3 regions of the Nocardia sp. NPDC058058 genome follow, and region 1 is predicted to be linked to each of the others. Evidence: riboswitches for the same ligand, from Rfam matches in the RefSeq annotation. Region 1 holds a riboswitch; each other region holds the start of a gene.

What was found. A riboswitch is a leader RNA that binds a small molecule or an ion and turns the genes downstream of it on or off. The one in region 1 is predicted to bind cobalamin.
Region 2: it holds a riboswitch for cobalamin, as region 1 does, so the genes downstream of both, metE (5-methyltetrahydropteroyltriglutamate--homocysteine S-methyltransferase) here and ACFVUS_RS00770 (methylenetetrahydrofolate reductase) in region 1, are expected to answer to the same signal.
Region 3: it holds a riboswitch for cobalamin, as region 1 does, so the genes downstream of both, ACFVUS_RS06200 (CbtB domain-containing protein) here and ACFVUS_RS00770 (methylenetetrahydrofolate reductase) in region 1, are expected to answer to the same signal.

Annotation. Positions count from the first base shown of each region.
Region 1 is NZ_JBHVSA010000001.1:153,508-163,310, forward strand. It holds gene ACFVUS_RS00725 (MlaD family protein) at 1-705, shown strand, start outside; gene ACFVUS_RS00730 (MlaD family protein) at 693-1,736, shown strand; gene ACFVUS_RS00735 (MlaD family protein) at 1,736-2,839, shown strand; gene ACFVUS_RS00740 (MlaD family protein) at 2,836-3,915, shown strand; gene ACFVUS_RS00745 (MlaD family protein) at 3,912-4,871, shown strand; gene ACFVUS_RS00750 (hypothetical protein) at 4,895-5,488, shown strand; gene ACFVUS_RS00755 (hypothetical protein) at 5,515-5,652, shown strand; gene ACFVUS_RS00760 (hypothetical protein) at 5,952-6,716, shown strand; gene ACFVUS_RS00765 (carbonic anhydrase) at 6,722-7,345, opposite strand; cobalamin riboswitch at 7,512-7,741, shown strand; gene ACFVUS_RS00770 (methylenetetrahydrofolate reductase) at 7,874-8,821, shown strand; gene ACFVUS_RS00775 (ABC transporter substrate-binding protein) at 8,911-9,803, shown strand, end outside.
Region 2 is NZ_JBHVSA010000003.1:1,543,328-1,553,130, forward strand. It holds gene ACFVUS_RS31005 (epoxide hydrolase family protein) at 1-1,050, opposite strand, end outside; gene ACFVUS_RS31010 (CGNR zinc finger domain-containing protein) at 1,154-1,723, shown strand; gene ACFVUS_RS31015 (TetR/AcrR family transcriptional regulator) at 1,746-2,390, opposite strand; gene ACFVUS_RS31020 (ABC transporter ATP-binding protein) at 2,401-4,140, opposite strand; gene ACFVUS_RS31025 (ABC transporter ATP-binding protein) at 4,137-5,945, opposite strand; cobalamin riboswitch at 6,165-6,403, shown strand; gene metE (5-methyltetrahydropteroyltriglutamate--homocysteine S-methyltransferase) at 6,543-8,807, shown strand; gene ACFVUS_RS31035 (hypothetical protein) at 9,079-9,660, shown strand; gene ACFVUS_RS31040 (hypothetical protein) at 9,675-9,803, shown strand, end outside.
Region 3 is NZ_JBHVSA010000001.1:1,334,450-1,344,252, forward strand. It holds gene ACFVUS_RS06180 (hypothetical protein) at 176-682, shown strand; gene ACFVUS_RS06185 (alpha/beta fold hydrolase) at 797-1,672, shown strand; gene ACFVUS_RS06190 (histidine phosphatase family protein) at 1,674-2,243, opposite strand; gene ACFVUS_RS06195 (CbtA family protein) at 2,240-3,088, opposite strand; gene ACFVUS_RS06200 (CbtB domain-containing protein) at 3,110-3,325, opposite strand; cobalamin riboswitch at 3,365-3,505, opposite strand; gene ACFVUS_RS06205 (hypothetical protein) at 3,571-3,960, opposite strand; gene ACFVUS_RS06210 (hypothetical protein) at 4,001-5,170, shown strand; gene ACFVUS_RS06215 (hypothetical protein) at 5,171-5,401, opposite strand; gene ACFVUS_RS06220 (FAD-dependent oxidoreductase) at 5,595-7,121, shown strand; gene ACFVUS_RS06225 (hypothetical protein) at 7,126-7,461, opposite strand; gene ACFVUS_RS06230 (AMP-binding protein) at 8,038-9,645, shown strand; gene ACFVUS_RS06235 (dihydrodipicolinate reductase) at 9,580-9,803, opposite strand, start outside.

The DNA.
Region 1 (9,803 bases):
ACCGGGCAGCGCTATATCGACGTCCAGCAGCCGCCCGCGCCGACGAACCGGCTGGCGGCGGGTGTCACCATCGGCACCGATCGGACCATCCCGTCGTTCGATATCACCGCGCTGTTCAACGGTTTGCAGCCGGTGCTCGCGACGCTGTCGCCGGACGCGCTCAATCAATTCGCCGAGAACATGCTCGCGGTGATCGAGGGGGACGGCACCCGGGTGGGCTCCGCGCTCGATTCCATCGGCAAGCTGAGCTCTTACGTGACCAACCGGCAGACCGTGATCTCCACGCTGGTGGGCAATCTCGCGCATATCTCCGATCAGATCGGCGGCCAGTCACCGCATCTGGTCACCCTGCTGCGCAGCATCTCCGACGTGTTCGGCTCACTGCAAACCAATATCGACGGGCTGGTCGATTTCGCGCTGACCGCCCCGCCGCTGCTGAATCCGGTGGACAGCCTGCTGGATCGGCTCGGCCTGACACCGAAGGCGAATCCGGATATCGACGGTCTCATTCGCACCCTGTTCCCGAATCCGCAGGACGCGGTCGATGTGCTCGGCCGGCTGCCCGGATTGCTGCAATCGCTCGACGCGCTCGTCCCGCCGACCGGATCAGCGGTGGAGCTGTCCTGTTCGCGGGGTAATGCCGAAGTGCCGCAGGTGTTTTCGGTGCTGATCGCGGGGCAGAAGGTCGCCATATGCAAACAGTGAAACCGACCTGGCGGCAGCGGTTGCGGGTGCTGTTCGAACAGCGCTCGCGCACCGAACAGGCGACGCACCGGCGCGAGCTGCGCTACGGGGTGCTGGCCACCGTCGCGGTGCTCATCGCGGGCGGTATAGCCGGCGCCACCTACGTAATGCCTCTGGGCAAGAACACTTTCACCGCCGAGCTGGAGGAGGCGCAATCGGTGAAGCCCGGCGACGACGTGCGCCTGGCCGGTATCCCGGTGGGCACCGTGAAATCGCTGGATCTGCGGCCCGATCGGGTGCTGATGAACTTCACCGTCGACACCGATGTCTTCGTCGGCAGTGAGACGACCCTGGATATTCGGATGCTCACCCTGGCCGGTGGCCACTATGTGGCGCTGTTCCCCGCCGGTTCCCGTCCGCTCGGCTCGGGGCATATCGCCGCCGATCGGGTTCGGCTGCCCTACAACCTGATTCGCTCATTCCAGGATGCCACCGAACCGGTGAGCAAGCTGGACGGGGACGCCTGGCGCAAGAACTTCTCGGCCCTGGAACAGTCGATCACCGCCAATCCCGATGCGTTGCGCCAACTGCTCGGCGGCGTCGAGAGCCTGGTGGACATCCTGAACAAGCAGAACGCCGATGTCTCCAGCGCGCTGGCGGTCGCCGATGAGTACATCGGCGCGATCAATACCGCGAAATCGGTGCTGGGACAGTTTATTCGGACGACCAACCTGCTGGAGACCACCCTGACCAACTATCGGGTCGAGGTGCGCGAGACGGTCAAAACCCTGGTCCGCATCGTCGATCGCATCGCCGCGCTGCAACCGGCCTGGGAGTCCAGTCTGCGACCGGTGCTCACCCAGCTCGTCGCCGCCATTCCCGAATTGGAAAGGCTCGGCGGCAAATTGGGCTCGCTGGTCGATTCGGTTCAGGACCTCGGCAAACGACTCGGTCAGCTGATCCTGCCCGACGGCGGTATCGGCGTCGATCAGTCGGCCGCCGTGGTGACCGCGCCGCAGCTGTGCATTCCGGTCGCGGGAAAGGCGTGCTGATGCTGTATCGCATGCTCGGCTCGCGCGGATTCATGACGATCTCCGGTGTCGTCGCGGTGGTGATCGTCGCTCTCGCAGCGTATTTCGTCGCGCTGGATCCGGCGAAGAAGATGAACAGCTACTGCGCGGATATGCCCGACACCATCGGGCTGTACACCGGCAATCGGGTGACCATGCGCGGCGTGCCGGTCGGTCAGGTGACCAAACTACAGCCCGGCGGCGCGCGGGTCCGGGTGGACTTCGAGGTGGACGCGCGCTATCCGCTGGCGGCGGACACCGCGGCCACCACGCTGTCCAACACTCTGGTCGCGGATCGCGATCTGGCACTCATCAGCGCCGGAAAGACAAGTGCACGTTGGGAATCGGGGACATGCATCTCGAAAACCCTGACGCCCAAGAGCATGACCGAAATGCTCGACGCGATGGCGACGCTGTCCAACCGGACGCTGGGATCGGACCCCGCGCGGCAGGACGCACTGGGCAATGGCCTGAAGGCGTTGAACAGTGCCACCGCGGGCACCGGCGATCAGATCAACCAGATCATCACCAAACTGGGGACGGCTTTGAACGCCCCCGATGCGGCGATCGGCAGGCTCGGCTCGGTCATCGACGCACTGGCGACCCTGTCGGAAAGCGTTGCGGCGCACTGGGGTGACATCAAATCCATGCTCACCCGGTTCGGCGGGGTGCTCGATCAGGTCAACAATGAACTGTTCACCCAGGTCGTCGAGGTCATCGAGGGCTTTCAGCGCGCACTGCCGCTGCTCAACGACATCACCACGCTCGCGGGCGATCCCGTGCTGAAACTGCTCGACTCGGCGGTGCCGCTGGTGCGGATGATCGGGGCGAATGTCGGCACGCTGGAACAGATCATCCGGATGGTCCCCACCATCACCGGCGCTTTCGCACGCGCGGTCGATCCGCAGACCGGTGCGATCGGGCTCGATTACGCACCGCCGCGCGTGGCGGTGGCCCGGCCCGATGCCGAGGCGGTGTGCGCGGCGGTGAACGCGGTGGCGCCGGGTCGCTGCGCGGGCGCAGCCAATGGACTGGCCGATATCCAACTCCCGCAACTGATACTCGGAATCGTCGGTGCCTCATGAAGCGATCGAATTACGTTGTCCCGCTGCGAGTCCTGCTGATCGTCCCGATCGCTGCCGCGGTGCTGGCCGCCTCGGGCGGCTGCGGTTTCGATCCGGCGTCGGTGCCGGTGCCCGGTGCGGAGGTATCGGGTCCGACCCATCGCATCCAGATGGAATTCACGAGCGCCCTGAATCTTCCGGCGCGCGCCAAGGTGATGGCCAACGGTGCGCGGGTGGGCACGGTGGCCGATGTACGCGTGGTCGATCCGGCCGCGCCGCCAGGAAAGGGCGGCTACGTCATCGTCGATGTCGACATCCTGGATTCGGTGCAGTTGCCGGTGACCACCATCGGTGAGCTGCGGCAGAACACCGTGCTCGGTGACATTCACATCGCGCTGACCACCCCGCCGAATTCGACCGGCGCGAAAATCCCCGCGGGCGGCACGATCCCGCTCACCCAGACCAAGCCGCCGGTGCAGTTGGAAGACACCATGGCGGGGCTGGCGACGTTCATTCAGGGCGGTGCCATCGGCCGGATGCAGGACGCGGTCAACAAGCTCAACGGGGTGCTGCCCGCCGATCCCAAGGAGACCGCGCGCATCGCCGATGTGCTGCACGCCGACTACGTCGATCTGGGAAACAATCTCGCACAGGTGGATTCGTTCCTGAACGGGATCGGGGCCGATGCGAGCGCGGTGGCCGCCGACGCACCGGTCATCAAGGAGCTGCTCACCGATTACGGTGTCACGCAGACCTCGGCCGCGGTGTCCTCGGTGGTCGGGGTGGTGGGCGTACTCGGTCAGCTGGGCGTGGTCGGGCACGCGCTGGTGTGGGCGGCCCCGCTGGTCGATTCCGCCGATGCCGCCGCGAAAGCCTTTCTGCCGCTGGCGTTCACGGGCCGTCCCTTGGACCTGACCGCGCCGTCGAATTTGAACAAGCTGATCGCGCTGCTGCGCGACAAGATCATTCCGTTCGTCGAGCGCGGCCCGAAGGTGAATATCACCGCTGCCACGGTGAGCGGGCCGGACGCGGTGGCCAAGGACGATCAGGTGAACCGGATCGTCGATACGCTGCGCATGATCGGCGCGGTGCGATGAAGGCCGGGGGAGCGGTATCGCTGCTGTCCATCGCGATCGTATCGATCCTGGGCGCGGTGTATCTGGCCTATGGGGTGGTGCGGCTGGACACCTTCGTGGACTACACCACCGCGCGGATGGTGCTGACCAATTCCGGCAGTATCGGGGTGCGATCTCCGGTGCTGCTCAGCGGAGTTCGGGTCGGCGATGTGACCTCGGTGGACACCACCGCGGCGGGTGTCGAGGTGAACTTCCGCGTCGATGACACCTACCGGATTCCGGTCGATTCACGCGTGGTCATCGAGAATCTGTCCGCGATCGGCGAGCCCTATATCGAATTCGTGCCCAATACCGGTGCGGGACCGTATCTGCGATCGGGGCAGACCGTGGCCACCGAGAAGATCCGCATGCCCACCTCGATTCCGGAGGTCGCGCAGCTGGTCGTGAAATTCCTGAATCAACTCGATCCCGAATCCATCAAGCCGCTCATCGAGACCTTCGACAGGGCGCTGACCGGGACCGAAGGCGCGGTGCCGGGCTTGGCGCGGGCGAGTGATCTGCTGGCCGCCAGCATGATCAGCCGTTCGCCGCAGCTGGGTGCGGTCATGACGAACCTGCAATCGCTTGCGGGAGATATGGATTGGGCGGCCCCGGCGATCTCGGCGGGCAATCCGCAGTGGGTGGATTTCGGTGACGGCGTGGACAGGATCGCGGCGGCGTTCGGGGATCTGGTCAAGATCGCCCCGGGTCCGCAGATGTACGCCGAAGGCAATGGCCTCGCGCCGTTCCTGCAGAAACTGGCCGATTGGGTCCGCACCGTCGGACCCGATCTGCAAAAGCTGCTCCCGGTCCTGCAACCGCTGGCACAGACCGGCATCTCGACCATTCCGCAGGTCGACATCAGCAGTCTGCTCGCACAGGCGCTCGCCTCGGTCGGCGATGACGGTGCGCTGCGGCTGCGAATCAACGTGAAGTAACCAGACATGGAGTGTGAGTACAGATGGCGACCCTGATCGACGAGAACATCGAGGAGAAGACCACCGAGCCCGCCGCCACCGGCGCGCGGCCTGCCCGGACCATCGCGGTCCCGCTGTCCACCATGATCACCGCCGCGGTGCTCGCGACACTGGTGATCATCGCCGGAGTGTTTGCGGCACTGTGGATTTCCGCGCGCGGTGACCTGAGCGACAACACCGCCACCGCGGCCGCGAACGAGCACGCCGAACAGGTCGCCACCGATTACGCGGTAGGCGCGGCCACCATCGACTACAAGGACGTGAACTCCTGGTTCGCCAAACTGAAGGCGAACACCACCCCCGTCCTGGCGAACAAATTCGACGCCACCGCCCCCAAACTCCAGGAGATCCTGGTCCCCCTGAAATGGACCTCGACCGCCTCCCCGATCGCGGCCAAGGTCGCCTCGAACTCCGGCGGCATCTACAAGGTGAACGTCTTCGTGAACGTGAACTCCACCAGCGCCCAATCCCCGGACGGCGGCCTCACCACGGTCACCTACAGCGTCACCATCGACACCAACTCCGGCTGGAAGATCTCCGACGTCGGCGGCATGGACGGCGCTCTCCCGCGCAAATAAGGAGGACCCCCATCCACTCCCCGGAATTGATAGCCGAACTGGAGACCACGTTCGGCATCTACATCACCCCCGATGAGATCCCGCAGGCCCGCACCCTCCGCGAAGTCTGGGTGGCGATGGAGCGCAAGTTCCAGCACGCGAACCTCACCCGCCTATACGACTAGTTCTCACTATTCACCCGCCCGTCATTCCGCTGTCAGCAATCATCAAGCGCGCGAAGGGTTTCCGGCCATAGTCTCTGATCGGTCCGGATCCCGGGTGTATACCCGCCTCCTGAGTGGTGGCCCTCGCTGCAACCGAGGGCGTACCCACCGCTCACGCTGATGCCGCCGGAATCGTCCCCCTGCCCGGCGGCATCACCGAACCCTCCTCGGCTCCCGCCACCCCGAATGCCGCGTCTCGGTCGCCGAGATCGCTATTGTTGGCTCCGGGTGCGAGCGAAATGCCTGATCCAGGAGGTGGCGTGCGACGCGTTCCCGTGGAAGTGCCGCTCGCCGCTTCGGGTGGCTGGTTCGATCGGATGATCGTGCTGCCGGGCAAGTTGCCGTTGGCGATTCTGCTGGTGATGTTCGTGATCACCTTCGTGTTCATCCGGTTCAGCGTGCGCATGATTCGTGCCGGGGTGTCGTGGTGGCCGGGCAATATCACGCCGGGTGGCAAACATATTCACCACATGGTGTTCGGGGTGATCTTCATGATCGCGGCCGGATTCGGGGTATTCAGCCCGATCGGGGAGCATTCGCCGTGGCCGGAGTTGTTCGCGGGATTATTCGGGGTGGGCACCGCGCTGGTGCTCGACGAGTTCGCGTTGATCCTGGATCTGAAGGACGTCTATTGGTCCGAGCAGGGCCGGGTTTCGGTGGACGCGGTGGTCATCGGAATCGCGGTGTGCGCGCTCATGCTGCTGGGAGCCACCCCGCTGGGCATCACCGATAATTTCCGCGGTTGGCAGGTCGTGGTCGGGGTGGTGCTGCTGCACGGCTCGCTCGCGCTGGTGACCATGGCCAAGGGCAAGGCCTGGACCGGTTTGTTCGCGCTGTTCATTCCGATCCTGGGCGTGGTCGGCGCGATTCGCCTGGCCCGTCCGCAATCACCGTGGGCGCGTTGGCGATACGCCGCCGGATCGGCGAAGGCGCGCAGGGCCGAGCATCGCGAAGCCGACGTGCAATGGTTCGATCGCCTGCGCGACGGCATCTACAACGCCGTCGCGGGACGACCGAACCAATAGGTCGATCAGGCGTGTTCGCCGATATTGCCGAAGACGCTGTTCAGTTTCGCCTGGCCGTCGGCGAGGTTGTAGGTGACGCACGCGATGGCGAGCTCACCCGCCATGACCCGCTGGGAGATGGCGGTCGAGCGCTGCATGAGCTGGCGCGCGGTCTCCTCGACGTGCCGTCCCTCGAGTTCGTCGACGGTGGTCAGACCCTCGCGCCGGCCGAGCAGGATGGACGGGGTGACCCGCTCCACCACGCTGCGGATGAATCCGCCGGGCACCTCACCGTTGTCGAGCGCGTTGATGGTGGCTCGCACCGCACCGCAGCTGTCGTGGCCCAGGACCACGATCAGCGGCACATTGAGCACCTCGGTGCCGTATTCGATGGAACCCAGGACCGAGCTGTCCACCACGTGGCCCGCGGTCCGGACCACGAACATATCGCCGAGGCCGCGGTCGAAGATGATCTCCGCGGCGACGCGGGAGTCACCGCAGCCGAACAGGATCGCCGAGGGCTGCTGCCCGCCCGCGAGCTTGGCGCGATCCGCGGCCCCCTGGCTGGGGTGCTGCAGTTCACCGTTGACGAAACGCTCATTTCCTTCGCGGAGGGACTTCCAGGCACTGATCGGGTTCGAATAAGGCATAGCTCCCATATTGCCCATTAAACAGACTGGACGCGATGTGAGTTTCGCTGTGCGAGCGCCATCGGTGCGTGATCGCAACCCGTCGGTTGGAGACGCTGCCGGACTTCGCTAGTATTCGCCATCGCAGCTGGTTCGCCGGAGAGGGTATTGAGGAGCCCCTGATCCACTCGATGGCGTCGAGCTCGGTTCGCGCTCGCGCGGCCGGGTGAGAGGGAACCCGGTGGAATTCCGGGACTGTCCCGCAGCGGTGAGTGGGAACGAAGGCCGTGGAAGCACTGGGCGCATGCCTGGGAAGCGACGGCCGATAGGTAGCGCCCCGGTCGTGTGCACCGGGGTCGGCCCGGTGCGGGCCGTCGCCCACGAGTCCGAAGACCTGCCCGTTGCGCCGGATACACCGTATCCGGCGGTCGTCGCCTCGTGGATTGGGCGGTACGCCGAAGGACCGGGGCGCGGATACGCTCCGCGGGCTCCATCAGCGTGCGCTCGCGCCGGGCGGCGGCTCATCGCCGCTGAACATGGAGCTCCTCGATGTCGAACGCCGACAACACTTCCACCGTCGTGCAGAGCCTGCGCGCCCATTCCGGGTCGCGGGTGCCGTTCTCGGTGGAGTTCAATCCGCCGCGCGATGCCGCCGGTGAGGCGCGATTGTGGCGCGCCGCACGCGAATTCGAACGCATGCACCCGGCGTTCGTATCGATGACGTACGGGGCGGGCGGTTCCACCAAGGACCGCACCGCCCGCATCACCGGCCAGCTGGCGCAGGAGACCACGCTGCTCCCGGTCGCGCATCTGACCGCGGTGGGCCACAGCGTGGCCGAACTGCGGGCGCTGGTCGGCTCCTACGCCGACTGCGGAATCCGCAATATCCTTGTGCTGCGCGGAGATCCGCCGGGTGATCCGCTCGGCGACTGGCGCAAGCATCCGGAGGGTCTGGAGTACGCCGAGGAATTGGTGCGCCTGGTGCGCGATCTCGGCGATTTCAATGTCGGTGTCGCCTCGTTCCCGCAGGGCCATCACCGTTCCCCGGACCTGGAGACCGACTCCGCCTTCCTGGCCGCGAAACTCCGTGCCGGAGCGGACTATTCGATCACTCAGATGTTCTTCGATCCCGAGCACTACCTGCGCTTGCGTGATCGCATGGCCGCCTTCGACCCGGTGCAGGGCGCGAAACCCATTATCCCCGAACTGATGCCGATCACCTCGCTGCGCACGGTCGCGCGCGCGGAAGAGCTCAGCGGCCGCGCGCTCCCGGCCGCGATCTCCGAGCGTCTGCGCCGCGCCGCGGGCACCGGTCCGGAGGAGGATCGGGCCGCCGTGCGCGCGGCGGGCATCGAGATCGCCACCGAGATCGCGCAGCGGCTCATCGACGAGGGCGCGCCCTGCCTGCATTTCATCACCCTCAATTTCGCCAAGGCGACGCGCGAGGTGCTGAACAACCTCGGCTATCACGTCACCGCCGCGCCGCTGAGCGCATGACATCGAAACCTGTTCGGTCGCTGAATATTCGCTCCGCTCGCATACCGCGCCGGAGTTTCCATAAGATTCCGATTGGTACGGTGCATTTCATGAAGACGACGCGATCGATGCGGCTTCTGGCTGTGTTCGGAATGATTGGCTGTCTCGTTGCCGGTATCACCGGCTGCGGTACTTCCTCGGATGCGACGACGGCCGGGGACGGCGGCTCCCCGGACCGTCCCGGGCGCACCGGCTATCCGTTCACCCTCGACAACTGCGGCGTCAAGGTCACCTTCGACAAGGCGCCCACGCGCGCCGCGGCGCTGTATCAGGCCTCCACCGAGGTCCTGCTGTCGCTGGGCCTGGCCGATCGCATGGTCGGCACCTCGACCTGGTTCGATCCGGTGCTCCCGGCACTGGCGGCCGATAACGCCAAGGTGCCCCGGCTGGCCGATAACGATCCGTCCTTCGAGGCGGTGCTGGCCAAGGAGCCCGATCTGGTGACCTCGGCCAGCGCGCACACCTTCACCTCGGCCGTGGTGGCCGAACGATCGCGGTTCGCACAGCTGGGCATTCCCACCTATCAGTCACCGGCGGTCTGCACCGGCGCGAAGGTCGACGGTGAAACCGTCACCCGCACAGCGCCGCTCGGCATCGACACGCTGTTCCAGGAGATCACCGAACTGGCTCGGATCTTCGATGTGCAGGAGCGGGGCGCGCAGCTGGTCGATCAGCTGCGCGGCCGGTTGCGCGCCGCGACGGGATCGCGCGATGGTTCCGAGCCGACCGTCGCCTTCTGGTTCTCCGGCGTCAAAACCCCCTATATGGCCGGATGCTGTTCCGCCCCGGGCCTTTACGCCAAGGAGGTCGGCGCGCGCAATGTCTTCGTCGATCAGCGCGAGGACTGGCCCGAGATCAATTGGGAGGCGGTCGTCGCGAGCGATCCCGATGTACTGGTGCTCGCGGACCTGAGCCGCAAACGCATCGAGGGTGATGCGCTGAC
Region 2 (9,803 bases), on a different contig from region 1:
CCGATACCGCTGCTGTGCCCAGGGCCGCGGGTATTTCTCGATATCGCGGGGATAGATGGTGATCGCGGACGGGACATCGACCCGCAGTTCGGGGTCGAGGGAATTGTGGCTCTCGTAGTAGATGCGGGCCGCGGACGCCCCGGTGCGCGTGAGCCAGTAGAGGGTGACGTCGTCGAGAATTCGATCCCGGGACATCGTCTCGAACGGGCTGTCCCGGGTATCGGACCACTCGGCGAACTTGTCCAGGATCCAGGCCAGCAGCCCGACCGGTGAGTCGACCAGCGAATAGCCGATCGTCTGGGGTCGGGTGGCCTGCTGTTTCGCATAGGCCGCGCGGTGATGCCAGAAATCGTGGGTTTCCTGTGTCCACGCGCGCTCGGTCGCCGTCAGCCCCTCGGTCGTCAATCCGGGCGGAGCCTCGGCGAAGGTGGTGTGGATGCCCAGCACGTGCTCGGGGAATCTACCCGCGAGCACCGTGGTGATGTTGCCTCCCCAGTCGCCACCGTGGGCGGCGAACCTGTCGTAGCCGAGTCGCCCCATCAGTTGCACCCATGCGGCGGCGATCTTTTCGGTTCCCCACCCGGTGGTCTCGGGCTTGTCGCTGAATCCGAAGCCCGGAAGGGAGGGAACCACGACGTGGAACGCCGGGGCGTCCGCATCCTGTGGATTCGCCAAATCCTCTATCACGTCGACGAATTCGGCGATGCTGCCCGGCCACCCGTGCGTCAGGATCAACGCGGTGGCGTCCGCGCGGTCCGAGCGGCGGTGCAGGAAGTGGATTCCCAGATCGTCAATGATCGTGCGGTACTGGCCGATTCGGTTCAGGCGTGCTTCGAACGACCGCCAGTCGTATTCGGTGCGCCAGTAGTTCACGATATCGACCAGGTCGGCCAGTGGAACGCCTTGATCCCATCGGTCGGGACCGGTTGCGGCGTGGACCGTTTCGGCTTCGGGCAGCCGTGCGGCCGCCAATCGGGTGCGCAGATCCTCGAGATCGGCGTCGGGGATGTGGGTGTGGAATGCGTGCACGTCGCTGGTCGGACGGGGCATGAGTCCTCCTGATCGTCGCGTCGCCGGCTACGGCCCGAGATGAACCGGCTTAGACGGTTCTAACATGCGTTCCGACCGGTCCGCAACCAGCTAAGGTGGTTCCATGAGTGCTGGGTTTCCCGATTTCCGCCTCGGTACCGTGCTTGCGACCAGCTTCACAGGGACGCTGTCGGAGCGTTATGGCACAGCCGTGGAACGCATTCCGACACCGCAGCGACTCATCGACTGGCTGGCGGTGAGCGGACTCGCCGTAAACTCGTGCACCACAGAGCAATTCGAGCGTGCCCGGGAACTGCGAGAAGCGATTCACCGCACCGCGACAGCGGCCGCATCCGAGCACGCGCTGCCCGCCGCCGCGGTGCGGATCATCAATGACCGCAGCCGCGAGGGCCGAGCCGCCGCCACCCTGACTCTCGACCGCACCCGGCACTGGAGACTCGGCGCGGACTCGGGCCTCGACGATGCCCTCGGCGTGATCGCCGCCGACGCAATCAGCATCATCTCGGGCGAGCGAGACGGAAAACTGGCGCTGTGCGCCTCACCGACCTGCCGCGCCGCCTTCTTCGACACCAGTCAAAGCCGAACCCGCCGATGGTGTGACATGAACACGTGCGGAAATCGGCAGAAGAAGGCACGTTTGCACCAGCGCACCCACCCCGCACCGGGGGACTGATCGCCTGAACTCGCCGCCGAATTCAGGCGGTGCCGCGGCGGTGTTCGAGGCCGTCGAGCATGACGGCGATCTTGTCGTCGAGCCAGCCGCGCCCGCGCCACACCGAATCGTCGTCGAGGGCTTGGGTCAGGAGTTCGCCCTCGGTGAGGGTGGTGCGGTAGGCGTCGCGGACGGTGCGCCCGTCGAAGGGGGTGTCCAGGTTGCTCATCATGGTGAAGGTGGTCAGGGTCAGATCGGACAGGAAGTCCAGGGCCAGGACCGCGTCGCGGACGGTGAAACCCTGCGCGACCAGGCCGCGCGCCAGGCGTTCGAGCAGATGAACCCCGCCCGGCGGGGTGCCGGGGATGGATAGGACAGCGGTGGCGAAACCCGGGTGGCGTTCGAACACCTGCCACATGCGGTCGGCCAGGGCGGTGAGCATCTCGCGCCACGGTTCGGTGCCGTGCGGCCAGTCGATATCGGCGATGGCCTGGGCCATGGCGGCGCGGACCAGGCTGTCGCGGTCGGGGAAGTAGCGGTAGAGCGCGGAATGCGCGACGCCCAACCGACGCGCCACCGAGGGCATGCTCAGGGTGTTGAGGTCTTCGGCCAGGGCGGCCGCGATGATGTCGCTCTCGGACAGCGACCGCGGCCGGCCTGTGCGTTTACCGGGGCGGGCTGAAGACATTGGCCCCAGGTTACCGGCCCGCGGCGAGCCTCCATCCGGCGGCACGCTCGCGTTCGGTCCAGAAATCGCGGTAGCGGCCGTCGCGCGCGAGAAGCTCTGTGTGGGTTCCGGTTTCGGCGACGTGCCCCTGCGCGTCGAGGACGATGATGCGGTCGGCGCTGGTGACAGTGGAGAGCTGGTGCGCGATCACCAGCAGGGTCGACCGCGAGCGCAGGGCCCCGAGCGCGGCACGCACATAGGTTTCGTTCTCCGGGTCGAGCGCCGCGGTCGCCTCGTCCAGCAGCACCACCTGTGCGTCCTTGAGCAGGGCGCGCGCGATCGACACGCGTTGGCGTTCACCGCCGGACAGCGCGGAACCGGCTTCGCCCACCCGGGTATTCCAGCCGTCGGGCAGGCGGCGCACGATCTCCTCGACCCCGGCCATGCGCGCCGCGGCATGCAGTTGCTCATCGGTGGCGTCCTCGCGCCCGACGCGGATATTGGCTTCGAGGGTGTCATCGAACAGGTACACATCCTGGAACACCAGGGCGAGCTGGCCCATCAGCTCCGCGGTGCTCTGATCGCGCACATCCACACCGCCGACCCGGACCACACCGGAGTCCACATCGTAGAAGCGCGCGATGAGCCGGGTGACGGTGGTTTTACCCGAGCCGGACGGGCCGACCAGCGCGGTCAATGTGCCGGGCGCGAGCTGGAATGAAATATCCTGTAGCACAGGGGTTTCCGACGTATACCCGAAGCGCACGTGATCGAATTCGACCGTTCCCGGTGTCACCGCGGCTGTGGCCGAGTCCGGTTCGGGCAGTGGGGATTCCGCGAGCACCGCGGCCATACGGCCCAGTTCGGCGCGCGCCATGCGGACCGCGCCGCCGAGTTCACCGACTTCGCTCAGTGGCTGCACGAAACGCGCGGTGACACCCAGCAGTGCGATCAGCTCGATCGCCCCGAGATCACCGCGCAACGCCAGCACGGTCCCGGCCACGATCAACGCGGTGAAGGTGAGCTGTAGCGCCACCCCGGTGGCGACGGCGCCGACCACCGCGGCCCACATGGTCGCTCGGCCCGCGCTGCGCTGGGCTTCGATGGCGTCGTCGAGGGGTTCGTACGGCCGGGAGGTGCGCCCGAACGCACGCAGCACCGGCTGGCAGCGCGCGTATTCGAGCACCCGGTTACCCGCGCGCACCGCCGCGTGATGGGCGATCTCGTCGGCATCGGCGAGCAGGCGCGCGGACCAGCGCGCCGCCAGCCAGATCAGCGGCGCGCACACCAGCAGTACCGCGCCCAGGCGCCAGTCCAGCACCAGCAGGCACAGCACGATCGTGGCGGGTGTGGCGACCCCGGTCACCACCGGGGTGAGCAGATGCGCCGCCGCACCGGATACCGAAAGTGTTCCCTTGGAGGCGATTTGGGCGGCGCGACCGACGGTGTCGGGTCCGAACCAGCCCAGCGGCAGCTTGACCAGATGATCACCCACCCGCAGGTGCATGGTGCGCAGCAGCGTCAGCGCGACCTCGAATCCGGCCATGGCCTGGCGATAGTGCGCCAGGCAGCACAGTGCCGCGCACGCGGCCGCACCGGCCAGCCAGCGCCAGGCGGTGCCGTAGTCACCGCTGTGCAGCGCGCGGGCGATCGGCAGCAGGAACACCACCGAGAGTCCTTGCAGCACACCGTATCCGATGGCCCAGGACAGGAAGGTTCGTAGTTTGCCGCGATGGGGGCGGCCCAGGATGGCGGCGAGATCGGCGATCACAGGTGGTCTCCTCCGAGGTGATGGTGGCGCCACATGCGGGCGTACAGCCCTGCGGCGGCGAGCAATTGGTCATGGGTGCCCTGTTCGGCGATGCGACCGCGATCGAGTACCACGATCTGGTCCGCGCCCACGATGGTGTCCAGGCGATGCGCGATCACCAGCAGCGTGCGCCCGACCGCGAGCGCGGACAGCGCCTGCTGGATATCGGCCTCGGATTCGGGGTCCGCGTGCGCGGTCGCCTCATCGAGCACCAGGATCGGGGTATCGGCCAGCAGGGCGCGTGCGATCGACACCCGTTGCGCCTCACCGCCGGACAGCAGCGCGTCCACGCCCACGACCGAGTCGTAGCCGCGCGGCAACCCCTGCACTCGCTCGTCCACGCAGGCCGCGCGGGCCGCGGCGCGTACCTGTTCCAGGCTCGCCTCGGGTCGTGCGAGCCGAATATTGTCCAGCACCGACACACTCAGCAGTTGGACTTCCTGAAGAACGAAACCCACCTGCCGGTACAGGGTTTCGGGTGCGATCTCGCGCACGTCGACCCCGCCGATGCGCACGGCTCCCGCATCGGGGTCGTGAAAGCGCGGCAGCAATGTCGCCAGTGTCGATTTGCCCGAGCCCGAGGCACCCACCAGCGCGGTGATGGTGCCCGGGCGCAGCGTCAGTTCGATCTCGCTCAGCGCCGGGGTGCGCTCGTCGTAGGCGAAGGACACGGAGTCGAAAACCACTTCGTGCCCAACGGGTTCCAGGGCTCGGTCCGGGGTGGGCAGGGGCGGAGTGTTCAGTAGTGCCGAGAGCCGTCCCGCCGCCGCGGCGGCCTCGCGGCGCGCCTGCATCCCGAACCCGAGGGTGATCACCGTGGCGGGCAATGCCATCGCCACCAGCGTCGCGGTGAGGGCGTCGATCACCGACACCCAGCCCGCCTGCACCATGGCGATACCGCCGATCAGGTTCACCACCAGCACCACCGGTGCGCTGAGCACCATCGACCCGATCGCCTCGGTGCGCAGCATCGGGCGCACCCATCCGGCATAGAATTCACCGAAATCGATTGCCGCGTCCCGGAATCGCGAATGCGCCTGCCCGGTGCGCCCGTAGGCTTTGACCACCGAGATCCCGTTGACGAACTCCACGATGGTGGCGCTGATGCGGGCGATGCCGGTGTTCATCTCGCGCATCTTCTCCGCCATGCCGCGGGTCATGAACCCGTACAGCACCGCGTAGATCGGCAGCGCCAGCACCGCCAACAGCGCCAGCCGCCAGTCGATCCAGATGACATAGCCCAGTGCGAATAGCGGAGTCGCCACTGCCGCAAGGGTTTCCACATCCCGGTGTGCGACCAGATAGTGCAGATCGTCGATATCGTTCTGGGCGGCCTTGCGCACCAGCCCCGAGGAATTGCGGCTGAACCATCCCAGCGGCAGGGTGCCCAGCACCGCCACGATCCGCCGCCGCAGCAGCGCCTGTAGCCGTACGTCGGCGAAGTGCGTGATCATCAGCGCCGCTCCGCCGAATCCCGCGCGCACCCCGAGCGCGATCACGGTGCACCACACCACGATCCAGGCGCGATGCTCATCGACGGCCGCATCGGTCAGCAGTGTCTTGCCGAGTTCGGCGATGGCCACATAGGGCGCGATCGTCGCCGCCGACGCCACCACCTGTAACCCCATGGCCAGCCGGGTACGTCCACGCACCGGTGCCACCAACTCGGCGAGGGCCTGTTTGTCCGCCGCGGCCGCATCCCGCGCACCTTCGGGCTCGACATCGATCTCGGGCAACAACTCTGACGGTTCCAACGTCTTGGTCACGAAGGAAGGCTAACCTAACAGAGACAGGCTGTCACTAACTACGTGCGGCGATCGAACAGCCCGCTCGATGCTCTCGCCGCCCGCGATTCCGCCCGCCCGGCAGGTCCACTCCATGGGATGGACCAGCCCCGCCTTTCGCTATCCCATCTGTTTTCGCTATATTCGCCTCCGCAGCTGGTTCGCCGGAGGTGGAGTCGAGGAGCCCCTGACCCCAACCCGACGGCGTCGAAGCCCGCAGGTGCGTTCGCGCGCCGACGGGTGAGAGGGAACCCGGTGAGAATCCGGGACTGTCCCGCAGCGGTGAGTGGGAACGACAGCCGTCATTCGCACTGGGCGCCGGAAGTATGCCTGGGAAGCGACGGTCAGTAGGACCAGCCCCGGGCCACGAGCGCCGGGGCCGACCCCATCGGGGTCGATGCCCACGAGTCCGAAGACCTGCCCGCTGTGCCGGATACGCCGTATCCGGCGGTCGTCGCCTCGTGGATTGGGCGTTGCGCCGAGTGGACCCGGGCACGGGAACGATGCTGCTATGGGCTCCATTGGTGTGCGTTCGGTATGGGCGGCGGTCACTGGCTGCTGAACCATGGAGTTCATTCGATGTCGAACCCTGAAAACACCTTCACCGCAACAGTGCTGGGGCTGCCGCGTATCGGTCCGAACCGGGAGCTCAAGAAGGCGATCGAAGCGTACTGGGCCGGGCGCACCGACGCCGCGACCCTGCACGAGGTCGCCCGCGAACTGCGCACCGCCGCGCTCACCTCCGCCCGTGACGCCGGGCTGGATTCGGTTCCGGTGGGCACGTTCTCGTACTACGACCAGGTGCTCGATACCGCGGTCCTGCTGGGCGCGCTGCCCGAGCGGGTCTCCGGTATCGCCGACGAGCTGGATCGGTACTTCGCCGCCGCGCGCGGCAATGCCGAGGTCGCGCCGCTGGAAATGACCAAGTGGTTCGACACCAACTACCACTACCTGGTGCCCGAGCTGTCAGCGAGCACGCAGTTCTCGCTGCATCCGGACAAGCCCCTGGCCGAGCTGAAAGAGGCACTGGCGCTGGATATTCCGGCCCGGCCGGTGGTGGTCGGACCGATCACCTTCCTGAAGCTGGCCAAGTCGGTCGACGGCAGCGATCTGCTCGACCTGCTGCCGAGCCTGCTGCCGCTGTACGAGCGTCTGCTCGAGCTGCTGGCAGAGGCGGGTGCGAGCTGGGTGCAGATCGATGAGCCGAGCCTGGTCACCGATCTGTCCGAGGCCGAACTGAGCGCGGTGCGCAGCACCTACCAGCGGCTTTCCGAGGTGAGCGCGCGCCCGCAGCTGTTGGTGGCCACCTACTTCGGTCGCCTCGGTGCGGCGCTGCCCGCACTCGCCGACACCGGCATCGAGGCCATCGCGCTCGACCTGGTCGCCGGTGGGGACGCCGATGTGGCTGCGGCACAGTCGATCACGGACAAGCTGATCGTGGCGGGCGTGGTGGACGGCCACAACATCTGGCGGATCGATCCCGATCACGCGCTGCCCCGGTTGACCGGCCTGCGCGCGGCGGGTGTGCGGGTGGCGGTGTCGAGTTCGTGCTCGCTGCTGCATGTTCCGTACAGCCTGGCTCCCGAAACCGACCTCGATGAGCGGCTGCGTGGCTGGCTGGCGTTCGGCGCGGAGAAGATCGCCGAAATCCGGGTGCTGGCAACCGCTCTCACCGACGGTGAGGCCGCGGTCGCCGCTGAACTCGACATCGCGCGCGCCGCGGTGGCGGACCGTAAAGCCGATCCCCGCCTACGGGTCGAGTCGGTGCGCGAGCGTCTGGCCGGTCTGGACACCGGCGCGAGCAGCCGCACCCCGGCCGATGAGCGGCGCGTGCTGCAGCAGGAGCGGTTGAACCTGCCGCTGCTGCCGACCACCACCATCGGCTCCTACCCGCAGACCTCTCGCATCCGGATCGCACGCGCCGAACTGCGCAAGGGCGAGATCGACCAGGCCGAGTACGACGAGCGCATGCGCGCCGAGATCGCCGAAGTCATTGCGCTGCAAGAGGAAATCGGACTCGACGTGCTGGTGCACGGCGAACCCGAGCGCAACGACATGGTGCAGTACTTCGCCGAACAGCTCGACGGTTTCGCCGCGACGATCAACGGCTGGGTGCAGTCCTACGGAACGCGTTGCGTGCGCCCGCCGATCGTGTACGGCGACGTGGTGCGGCCGCAGGTGATGACCGTGCAGTGGATCACCTACGCGCAGTCGCTGACCAGCAAGCCCGTCAAGGGCATGCTGACCGGACCGGTCACCATCCTGGCCTGGTCGTTCATTCGCGATGACCAGCCGCTGGCCGACACCGCCCGCCAGATCGCCCTGGCGATCCGGGACGAGACCGTCGATCTGGAGACCGCCGGCATCGGCATCATCCAGGTGGACGAGCCCGCCCTGCGCGAGCTGCTGCCGCTGCGCAAGGCCGATCAGGCCGCGTACCTGGACTGGGCGGTGGACGCGTTCCGGCTCTCGACCGCGGGCGTGGCCGACGCCACCCAAATCCACACGCACCTGTGCTATTCGGAGTTCGGTGAGGTTATCGGAGCCATCGCGGGCCTCGATGCCGACGTCACCTCGATCGAGGCCGCTCGTTCGCACATGGAGGTCCTCGATGACCTCAATGCCGCGGGCTTCGACCTGGGCGTGGGACCGGGTGTCTACGACATCCACTCCCCGCGCGTGCCCGGCACCGAGGAAATCGAGAAGTCGCTCGCCCTGGCACTCAAAGCCGTTCCCGCCGAACGGCTCTGGGTCAACCCGGACTGCGGCCTCAAAACCCGCCGCACCGACGAGGTGACCGCCTCGCTGCGCAACCTGGTCGCGGCGGCGCAGTCGCTGCGCTGATCGTTCGAGCGCGGCACTGACGAACGGCCGGGGTGTTCTTTCCGCGCGGAACATCCCGGCCGTTCCGGGTCGTGAATGGTGCCGAGGAACTATGTAATGGATTCGCACGACGATAGCCACTTGTCTGTGCCCGATGCCGCTATCGCTCCATGCCCCCGGAGTTATTCACCGAGTTCTCGCCGATAGAGCTGCCGAAATCAGCCGCGAGTATCGCGGTGAATACGGTAATTCTGGTACCGATATGCTGCCCATCGTGATGAGGATTCGACATGTGTTTCTGACCGCTGCCGTGGCGGCGAGTGTGACCGCCTGCGGCGGGTCGGGGCCGGATTCGGCGCACACGACCTCGACTCCCGCGGCGCGCACCACCTGTGATGCTGCCGCCGCCAACGGATCGGTCATCACCAGCGAACCGCGCGCCGGAGTGCCCTTCACGCTGCGACTTCCGGACCTGCGAGGCTGGGAGGTAACCCCGCCGGTCCGAGCCGATTCGATACTGCGTCTCGCCGACCGGCACGTCGGCCGCGCCGGCAACCCGAGTGTCACCTTCACGGTGTCCGCTCCACGCAGCGCCAACATGTCCATGGCATATGGCATGCAAGGTAATTGGAAACAGTGGCGAACCGAGGAAATTCAACTGTGCCGCCTCGGCGGCAATCGGGCGAGCGGAATTCTCGTCGCATCCGGTCCCGATCAGGTCGACCGCTATCGCGAGTTCCTCGATCTCGATTACCGCGCAGGCGATTTGCTGTACCCGATTCGAATGATGGTCGACACCCCCGCCGCCGATCGAGACCTATATCAACCCGATATCGACACCTTCGTCGACGGATTGCAGATCATCCCAACCTAGCCGGATCGCCGCGGATGCCCGGCACCGTCGGGCGGTATCCGCTGGCGTTCGATCGCGGCGAAGCCCATGATGCGTGCATGGGACTTGATCTTTCCGCGGTCATCGCACACTGGGATCGGCTGGCCGAAGCCGTGAACCGGGAT
Region 3 (9,803 bases), 1.2 Mb from region 1:
CGGCTGCCCGGGTGCCCTTTTCAGCAGGATGACCAGCCGGGGCCGGATCAAACGGGGCGAACGCGAGGCATCACGGTTTGATAACGCCGCAGGCGGGGTAGTCCATGGATATGACCTTGAAGCGGTAGATCGGCCGGTGACGAGCGCACCGATTCCGACCGGCGGAAGGAAAGCAATGGATTTCGACGAGATGGTGTTACCGGTGTCGGGGCTGTGCGTGGAGTGGCGGGCGGCCGATGAGCACTTCCGAATTCGCCCGTCCCACACCGATTCCGAGGGTGAGGCGGCCCCGCCGTGGCGAACGTGGCTGGGGCACAACGATATGGCGGTGGGCGCGGCGGGCCCCATCCCCGAGGAGCCCGAGGAGATGTGGTGGGCGGTGTGGGGCGAGTACACCGGAGCCGATGTCCAGGTCACCCTGGATGATCAGAGTCGGCCGCACGTGCTGGTGTTCGGCAATCTCTGGATCGCGGAATGGCGCGGTCCCGAGCAGGAGGCCACGGTGGTGACCGCCGATCGGCAGGCGGAAATCCATTTCGCGCATCCGATTTCACTCCAGGAGCGCACGCAGCGTATGCGGCACAACCGGTTACGCGGTCCGAGTCATATCGAGACCCCGGCCGGTTTTCACGAGATGTCCATTCGCCCGGACCGCCGGAACTCCCGGCTGCGTTCGCGCTGACCGGGACTCGAATCAGCGAAGTATCAGACAATTCCGGCGTGTTGGGCGCGGACGGAATGTCGGTGCGTGCGTCGCGCGGGTCCGGGGCGGCTTTGGCCTTACCCTGCCCAGGTGATGTCATCGAGCGTGTCCCGGTCGATCACTCTTGGCGATGGCACGGTGGGCTTCGCCGAATACGGCGATCCATCGGGCGTCCCGCTGCTGTACTGCCCCGGCGTCCCCGGATCACATGTGGAGGCCGAGGCTTTCGATCAGGCCGCGGCCGCGGCCGGAATCCGCGTGGTGGCGGTGGACAGACCCGGTATGGGCGGGTCCAGTCCGACCGCCGCTCAACCGGTGGTGGAATGGCCCGATACCGCTGTCCAACTCGCTGATCGCCTGGAATGGGAGCAGTTCGCGGTCATCGGCGTCTCGGGCGGCGGCCCCTACGCGCTGGCCTGCGCCTACCGCCTGCCCGACCGGGTGTCGGGCATCGCGGTGGTCTCGGCCCCCGCGCCCTTCGACAAACATCCGGACGGCGATCTGGACGCGGCGGCTCGTAAGCGCCGCCGGAGTCTGGCCATGCTGCAACGCTTTCCGTTCCTCACCGGCCCCGCGGCCGCCCAACTGGAGAAGGCCGTGCGCAAGCGCGGGGGTATCGACACCCTGATTTCGCAGATGGCTCGGGTGGATCAGGAACGGGTGGCCGCCGATCCCGAACTCGCGGCCAAGATGGCGGCCAATCTCGCCGAGGCGTTCCGGCAGGGGCCGCGCGGTTTCGCCACCGATCTGCGTTCCCTGTTCGGCAAACCCTGGGGCTTCGATCTCGCCGATATCGCGGCCCCCGTGCAGATTTGGCACGGGGACGCCGATTCGAACCTGCCCTGTTCGGAGAGCCGGCGGCTCGCGACCCTGCTCCCGCATACCGATCTGCATCTGGTCTCGGGTGCGGGCCATCTGCTCTTCATCGATTACGCGGCAGAGATCCTGGATTCGCTCTGTCTGCGCTGACTCAGGTCAGCGGCAGGGCGGTGGCGCGCAGGGTCCAGGCCGGGGCGCGGTGGTGCAACGTGGTGGCGGTGAGCGGCGGAATATCTATGCGCCAGAACGATTGTGCGGGAGCGGCCAATGCGCACAGGACGGCGGCGCGCACCAGGGCGGGATGGGTGATGGCGGTGATGTGCTCGCCGCGACCCGCGAGGGTGTCGAGCCACGCCCGGGTGCGCTCGATGAGATCGGTGATCGATTCACCGCCGTGCGCACGGTATTCGGGATCGGTGAGCCAGGGCATCAGCTGTTCGGGCGCGATGGCGTCCATGCTGCGACCGGACCAGTCACCGTGGTCCAGATCGCGCAGGGCGGGCTCCGGGGTTCCGGTCAGCCCGAGCGCGGATGCGGTTTGGCCGGTACGGATTTCGGGTGCGTGATAGGTCACGGTGCGGTCGGCGGCGGGTACCGCGCCGACCTTTCCGATCATGCGATCACCGAGGGCGTTGAGTGGTTCGTCCAGCGGAAAACTGGCGCTCTGCGTGGCATCGGTGATCGCGTGCGTGATCAGCGTGAGCCGGGTGACCGCGCTCATGCCGCCGCGGGCGTGCTGGTTTCGGTGGCGCGCTCGCCGAGCAGGCGCGGGGCCAGCCAGGCGAAGCCGACTCCGATGACCGCCCACATGATCAATTGTGCGGCAAAGGAATACAGCCGGAAGTGATACAGGTCGTCGGCCGGGAAGCCCGGATAGACGATCTTGCCGGTGGGATCGGTGAGCGGTTGCGGTGTCTCGGTGTCGAAGTCGCCGAAGGACTTGTTCGCCGACAGGTGCCCCAGTGGCGGCAGGATCAGCATGACCACGGCCATGACCACCACGAACGAGGCCCCGGCCGCGATGGTCGCGGTCCAATTGCCCAGTCGCGCGGCGAGTTTGCGACCGAGCCAGACCGCGGCCAGCAACGCCACCCCGGTGATCACGATCATCGCCACGTACAGCGCGGTGCGTTCCTTGATGGTGTCCGGATGCCCGATGGAGGGCGGGTTGGCCGGATACTTCAGGAACGGAACCGCGTACAGCGTCAGGAACATTCCGCCCGCGACGAGCAGTGCGAGATTGCGCGGGCCGATGTTCCCGGCCCGGCGCAGCGCCAGGTAGTAGACGACCGCGAACAGTGCGCCCAGCGCGAGACCGAAGACGACCATGCCGAATCCGATTCCGACATTGGCCTGTTCGGTGCGGGTGAACAATTCGGTATCGGCCATATCGGCCATGGGATGTCCGGCGGCCTTGTCCAGGGCCATCTGGGCGTCATCGCGCCCGGTCTCGTAGTCGATGGCGCGGCCGATAATGGGTTCGGCCAGGATGCGCGCGAACGCGAACGCCAGCAGTCCGCCGAGTCCGCCCAGCAGGACGCCTCGGCCGATGATTCGCTTTTCCATTGTGCTGTCTCGATTCCCGGGCTAGTGGCAGGGGAATCCGAGGAAATGACGGCCGTCGTGCACGAACTCGTGCACATGCATATCGCTGCCGAAGATCGATACCGCGCCCTGGTCGATCCCGATGAAGTAGATCGCCAGCAGGGCCAGGATGGCGGTGCCGGCCAGCCAGAGCGCGGTGGTGGGCAGGGCCAGGGATCCGGTGCCGAGACCGGAACGCGGGACGTATGAGGTTGCCACGATGACTCCTCGAGTTCGTGGGGATTGTGCGCGTCCCCGTCGGTGATTTGAACGCGATGCGAGGGTCTGACTCGCTCCCGGCGGGCGGGAGTTCACAGTGGCGCGACCGTTCCGGAGTTGCACCGGATTCCTCGAGGCATCGTTCCTCAACGATACGAAACCGCGTGCGCGCAGGTCAAACGTGGTCGCGCACGGTGAAATGGCTATCGGCAGGCTATCGATACCTGTGAATTTCCTGGTAGCGCTCAGGCGGATCCGAGTGCGTCGCCGAGGATCTTGTTCAGATCGACCGGTGTCCCCGGTTCGTAGACGGTCGCGCCTTTCTTGGTGATGACCACGATCTTGCCGTCCCGTATCCGGCAATCCATTTCCGTCAGTACCGTTTTGGCGCGTGCGTCGTAAACGGTGCGGCAGTGCGTCTTTTCGCGAATCCAGAAGCCGAGCCGGGCCAGTACGGACAGTTCGACCAGGGTCGCGGAGATGAGGTATTCCAGGGCTTGCAGATCGATCATGCCGCGTTCGCGGGTGACGCTGACCTCCTCGACCCCGGACTTCTCCAGCCACTGGCCGAGCTCTTCGGCTAAGTCGCGGTCACCCGCGCGCACTTCGACATTGAATACTTGTTCCGCTGTCATATCGGGCTCCGGGCGGTCGGCGATGATAGAGAATTATTCCGTGATCGAGGCCGGATCGGAAGCCGATTCGCCCGGCTGTCAGCCCGAATCGCTGCGTGCGCGGGCGGCCCGGCTGATCTCCGATCGCGGCTGGGCCTGGCCACCGGCGTCGCCGCTGTCCGATCGGGATTTGGCGCAGGAATGCGCACTGCTCGGAGTTCCGCTGCGGGTCGGCGAGCTGGCGAATCGCTCGCAATTCGGTTTACCGGAGGCGCTGGAACTGCTCGTGTCCGCATTTCTGGACGAAATCGAGCACGAACGCCCGGAGTTGGCGCGGACGCTGCGCGACTGCGTGGTGGTCGAGACCGGCCGCAGCGGCCGCGCGCACGGCACGAGCACCCCGTATCGGGGTGAGGGCGTGGTCGTCTTCCTTGACGGCGCGATGCTGCTCATGTTCGCCGATATGCTGCGGCACGCGATGACCCTCATCGGTGAAGCGCCGGGACGGGTCTTCGTGGACGCGCCCGGACCGGGCACGGTGCGCGCGGCAGCTCGATTGCTCTGGGCGTTCCGGCAACCAGCGCGCGGGTTCGAGCGCTCGGATCTGCCGGCGGCGGGGCACGGCAGGTACAACGGCGCACCGGCTTTCGGCAAACTGCTGTGGTTCGGCGAGCGATTTCTGATCGGGCACGAGTTGGCGCACGCGCTGTTCCGACTGGGGCGGCTGACGGCGACACCGGGGATTCGAGCGATGATCGATCGGATCTGGCCGGACCTGCCCGCGCAGGTGCGCGAGGATTGGGCCGAGGAATTGAGCGCGGATCGATTCGCCCGCACAATCGTCTGCGGTGGGGTCCCCGAACTCGTTCGCCCGGTGGCAGCCGCCGCGTGCGCGGTGGCGACGGCCTACCTGGGCGTGCTGGAGCGCTCGACGGCGATCCCGTCGACCGTCCCGCTGCCGATCGCACTCGAGGCGATCCGGGAACACGCGCACTGCTTCAGAACTCATCCCCCGGCCGAGTTGCGACTCGAACTGCTGGTCAAGAGCTCCGGGCCCGACACTCCGATGATGGAGCTGTATCTCGCTGCCATGCATACGCTGCGGGACGCGCTACACCAGGCATCGAATGGAAACTGCATAGCGCCAATCGATTTCGATGCCTGGTGTGCGAATCCGCGTGGCCCGGCCGGTTGGTTGTGCGATCCGCACGGCGACCGGGACCGCTATTGATTACTGGCTGGGCTGCGGCACGTCGACGTTGCAGTCGTCGATCTTGGGATTCACGCCCATGTAGTTGAGCGGTCCGGCGAGGATGGTGACCGCGATGGTGGAGGTGCCGGCACAGTTGGTCGGCGCGTCGTCGAAGTAGTGCCGCTGTCCGGCGGCGACGGCGCCGATGACCAGCCACACCAGCACCAGGAAGGTGCCGATTCCGGCCAGGCCGCTGCGGCCGCGGACCATCGGGCGATCGTTCGGATAGCTTCTCATTGTCCAACTCCAGGGTGAATCATGTAGTGCCGGTTCATCTTTCGAATCGGTCAATTCCTACGTGCTGCGCTAATCGCCGCAATACCCGCTCGCCGCGAACTCAATCCCCCGTATCGGCGCGGTTTTTCCACTGTTTGAGCGCGGACCGTCCGGCTATAGCCGGAGCATGACTTCACTGTGGTTGAAGAACGCCGACGCGCCCGCACGACTGCGGCTGACGCCCGGATCGCGTTTCGATACCGTCGTGATCGGCGCGGGCATCACCGGTTTGGCGACCGCGCTGCTGCTGGCGGAGAGCGGTGCGGAGGTGGCCGTGGTCGAGGCCCGCCGCATCGGCGATTCGACCAGCGGGTCCTCCACCGGAAAGGTCAGTTTGTTGCAGGGCACCCGCGCCCAGCGCATTCGCCGCCGCCACGGTGATCGCGCGCTGCTCGATTACCTCGAGGCCAATGGTGAAGCGCAGCAGTGGTTATTGCGATTCTGCGAGGAACACGCACTACCGGTGCAGCGGGAGGACGCGGTCACCTACGCGCAGACGTTCGCCGAAAAGAAGGCGGTGCGAAAGGAATTGGAGGCGCTGCGGCTCGCGGGGCTGCCGGTGACCTCCGGCGCGCTGGAGGTGCCGTTTCCGGTGCACGACGCGGTATCCCTGCCCGATCAGGCCCAGCTGGATCCGGCCGCGTTGCTGGCGGCGCTGGCCCTGGCGATCGAGGCGCACACCACCCCGATCTTCGAATCGACGCTGGTGCACGATGTGCGCGAGGGCGACGGCGATGATCTGATCGTGGAGACCGAGCACGGCGAGCTCACCGCCCGGACCGTGGTGATCGCCACCGGCACACCGATTCTCGACCGCGGCGGTTTCTTCGCCCGGCTGGTCGCGCAACGCTCCTATCTCACCGCGTTCCGCCTGTCCGAGCCGCTACCCAAGCAGATGATCATCAGCGCGGGCAGCCCGACCCGTTCGCTGCGGTACGCGCCCACACCGGATGGCGATGTGCTGCTGGTCGGCGGCCACGGTCACACCGTCGGCCGGGCTCGCTCACCTCGGCACCACGCGACGGAATTGATCGAATGGACCCGGCGCTGGTTCCCGGACGCTGAACCGCTGCACAGTTGGTCCGCGCAGGACTATCTGCCCATCGATGAACTCCCCTATGTCGGCCCGCTGCTGCCGGGCCGCGATCGCATTCTGGTCGCCACCGGATATGCCAAGTGGGGCTTGACCAATGGCGTCGCGGCGGCACTCGCGCTGACGGGCCGCATCACCGGCAAACCACCGGCCTGGGCGGGCACACTGGCGAGCTGGCGCACCTCGGAATTGCGGTCACTGCCGACCGCGGTCGCGGCCAATGCCACTGTGGCGCAACGGCTTCTCTCGGGTTGGCGGCATGCGCTGGGTTCGGGCCGGGACGCGATTCCCGCCGAGGGTCAGGGCCGGGTGGAACGGCACGGCGTCGCCCCCACCGCGATCTCGACCGTGGACGGCGTCACCACCGAGATCTCGGCGGTGTGCCCGCACCTGGGTGGCATCCTGTGCTGGAACGATGCCGCGCTGTCCTGGGACTGCCCGCTGCACGGGTCGCGATTCGCGCCCGATGGGACCCTGCTGGACGGACCCGCCACGCACCCGTTGCGCCCGCTGGCTCCGCCGCTGGACGCCGCGAACCGGTTGCCCGGCCCGCGGCTGTAACCGGCTACTTCTTCGGCACCAGAATCCCGGTCAGATCGGCGTTCCGGATCGGGGTGTCCGGATTTGCCTGCGCCTTGCACATGAGCCCGATGGCGGTGATGGCGCCGTCGATCGAGTCCGGGCTGGGCGTCGAGCTGATCTCGGTGTCCTTCTCCAGGTATTTGCGCACCGTGACGTGCTGCTTATCCGAATCCTGGGCGACGAATTCGCTGCACGGGGTGTCGCCGCCCTTGTTCACCGCTTCTTTCGCCTGGTCACAGCCGGTGATCAGCAGGCCGGTCAGCAGTAGCGCCGCGACGGGCGCGCCCGCGGCCGCAGCGCGCATCGGTCGGAATCGCATGGGTCCTCCATCGTGAGTTCGGTGGCGTTCATGCTGAAAATTCAGCGGCATTGCTACCGGGGCAATATCCGCTGGACCGGCGTGTAAACGGGGTACCGAGGTTCGCGCAGGTCCGGGTGGCGCGGGTGGGGCGTCAGCACCGTAGACCAGGCGTTCCGGCGAGTCGGGGCGGCGCGCCGACGACCGACCGGGTGTGCCAACTCGCAGACCCGCAGTGCCAGCGGCTTTCCCCGGTTCGACGTGGGCGAATATGTCGGTGAGACTCAGTGTGACCGGCGGTGATTCGTACTTCCGGTCTGCTCCGGGCATGGCGCGGCGCACCGAAGCGCGCACTGTGCAGGGAAGGCACTTCGCGTCGCCGTGGCCCACGCAGACGGCTCCGGCGATGTGGATGCCTGTCCGGCGGTGCCCACCGGGACGTCGGCTCCAAGGTGCTGGTGTCCGGAGCAAGAGACGGCCCGGAAGCCCCCTCGGCTTCCGGGCCGTTGTCCACTGCGCGGGATCGGTGCCCGGCATCGGCGCAGGTGCTCGAAACGCGATACGCGAAAGATCTTGGCGGTGGCAGACTTACGCGGTATGACCGCTGCTTCGCCGGAAATCGCCACCATCATCTGCGGAGATCGGGTGCGTACCCAGCCCGATGCCCTGGCACGGGCCGGACGGCTCGGAGCGGCGCTGGTGGCCGCCGGGATCGGGCGCGGTGACAAATGTGTGGTGATGGCACGCAATGACATCGAGTTCCTGGAGGTCTCCGTCGGTATCGCGGCGACCGGCGGGAATCCGCTACCGATCAATACCCGGTGGACCGCGGGTGAGGTCGCCCATGTGCTTACCGACGCCAAGGTCCGGTTGATCTTCGCCCATACCGAATTCGTTCCGGTGGCGGAGGCGGCGCGCGAACTGACGGGCACCGCGGCGCGCATCGTGGAAATCGCGATGCCCGCCGAACTGCTGGCCGCCGGTGGCTGGGATGCGGGGCTCGCGCGGCCGACCGGACGCCATGAACTGCTGGAGGATTGGATCGCCGGGCAGCCCGAGCCGGTCGGCCATATCGAGGGCGCGATCTCGGATTCGATGGGCGTCATCTACACTTCCGGCACCACCGGTAAGCCCAAAGGTGTTGCACGGGAGTCGATGACGCCGCATCAGCTGCTGAGTATCGCCGGTGCGACCGCAAAGCGCATGGGCCTGGCCCCGGGTGTCCCGATGCTGGTCGCCGGGCCGCTCTATCACACCTCACCCAATGCCATTGCCGTGCTTGGCCTTCGAATGGGCGCGAAGATCGTACTCATGCCGCGGTGGGACGCACGCGACTTCCTGCGGCTGGTCGATCACCATCGCATTCGGCAGGTCAAGATCGTGCCGACCATGGTGTCGCGCATTCTGAGCGTGCCCCCCGAGGAGCGCGCACACCACGATCTGTCGAGCCTGACCCATGTGATTCATTCCGCCGCACCGTGTCCGCCCGCGCTCAAGCGCGCGGCGATCGAGCTGTTCGGGGATGCGCTGTGGGAGTTCTACGGGTGCAGTGAGGCGGGCACGATCACCTGGATCGATGCGGCGCAATGGCTGGCGCATCCCGGCAGTGTCGGCCGGGCCGTGGACGGGTCCGCCGTCCTGATCGGTGATGAGCGCGGAAATCCGCTGCCCGCCAAGGAGATCGGCCGGGTGTGGGTGCGCGGCGCGGACTATTGGCCCCGCTTCGAGTACCTCAATCAGGGCGCACCGCAGTCCCCGGTGGCGGACATGCTGTGGGTCGGCGATCTCGGCTACCTCGATGAGGACGGCTATCTGTACCTGACCGGGCGCGATGCCGAGGTGGTGATCCGCGGCGGGGTGAACATCTACCCCGCCGAGATCGAGAGCGCCATCACCGCGCTGGACGGCGTCGAGGATGTGGCGGTCTTCGGCGTGCCCGATCCCGGTGATCTCGGCGAGCAGGTGGCGGCGCACATCCTGCCGCGCCCCGGTGCGGCGCTCACCGAAGACCTTGTGCGCGCAGCCCTTTCCGGGCAGCTCGCCAGGTACAAACTGCCCGCGTACATCGAGATCGTGGACTCGCTGCCCCGGGACGACAGCGGCAAGGTCTACAAGCGCCTGCTCCGGGACGGCTGGGTGTCAGCGAATGGTGCCCGCGCCGGGGATCAGCGGCAGGTCCAGGGCGGTCACCCAGCCGGGCGGTAGCGCGTTCACCGCCGGGACCGCGTTCAGCGCGCGCATGCCGGTGGACAGGCATCCGGCGACCGCCGGGGCACGACCGGAACCGTCGGTGAAGCGGAACGAGGTCTCCTGCGAAATCGACGGCGAGCCGAGGATATCCACGCGGTAGACGTCATCGCGGG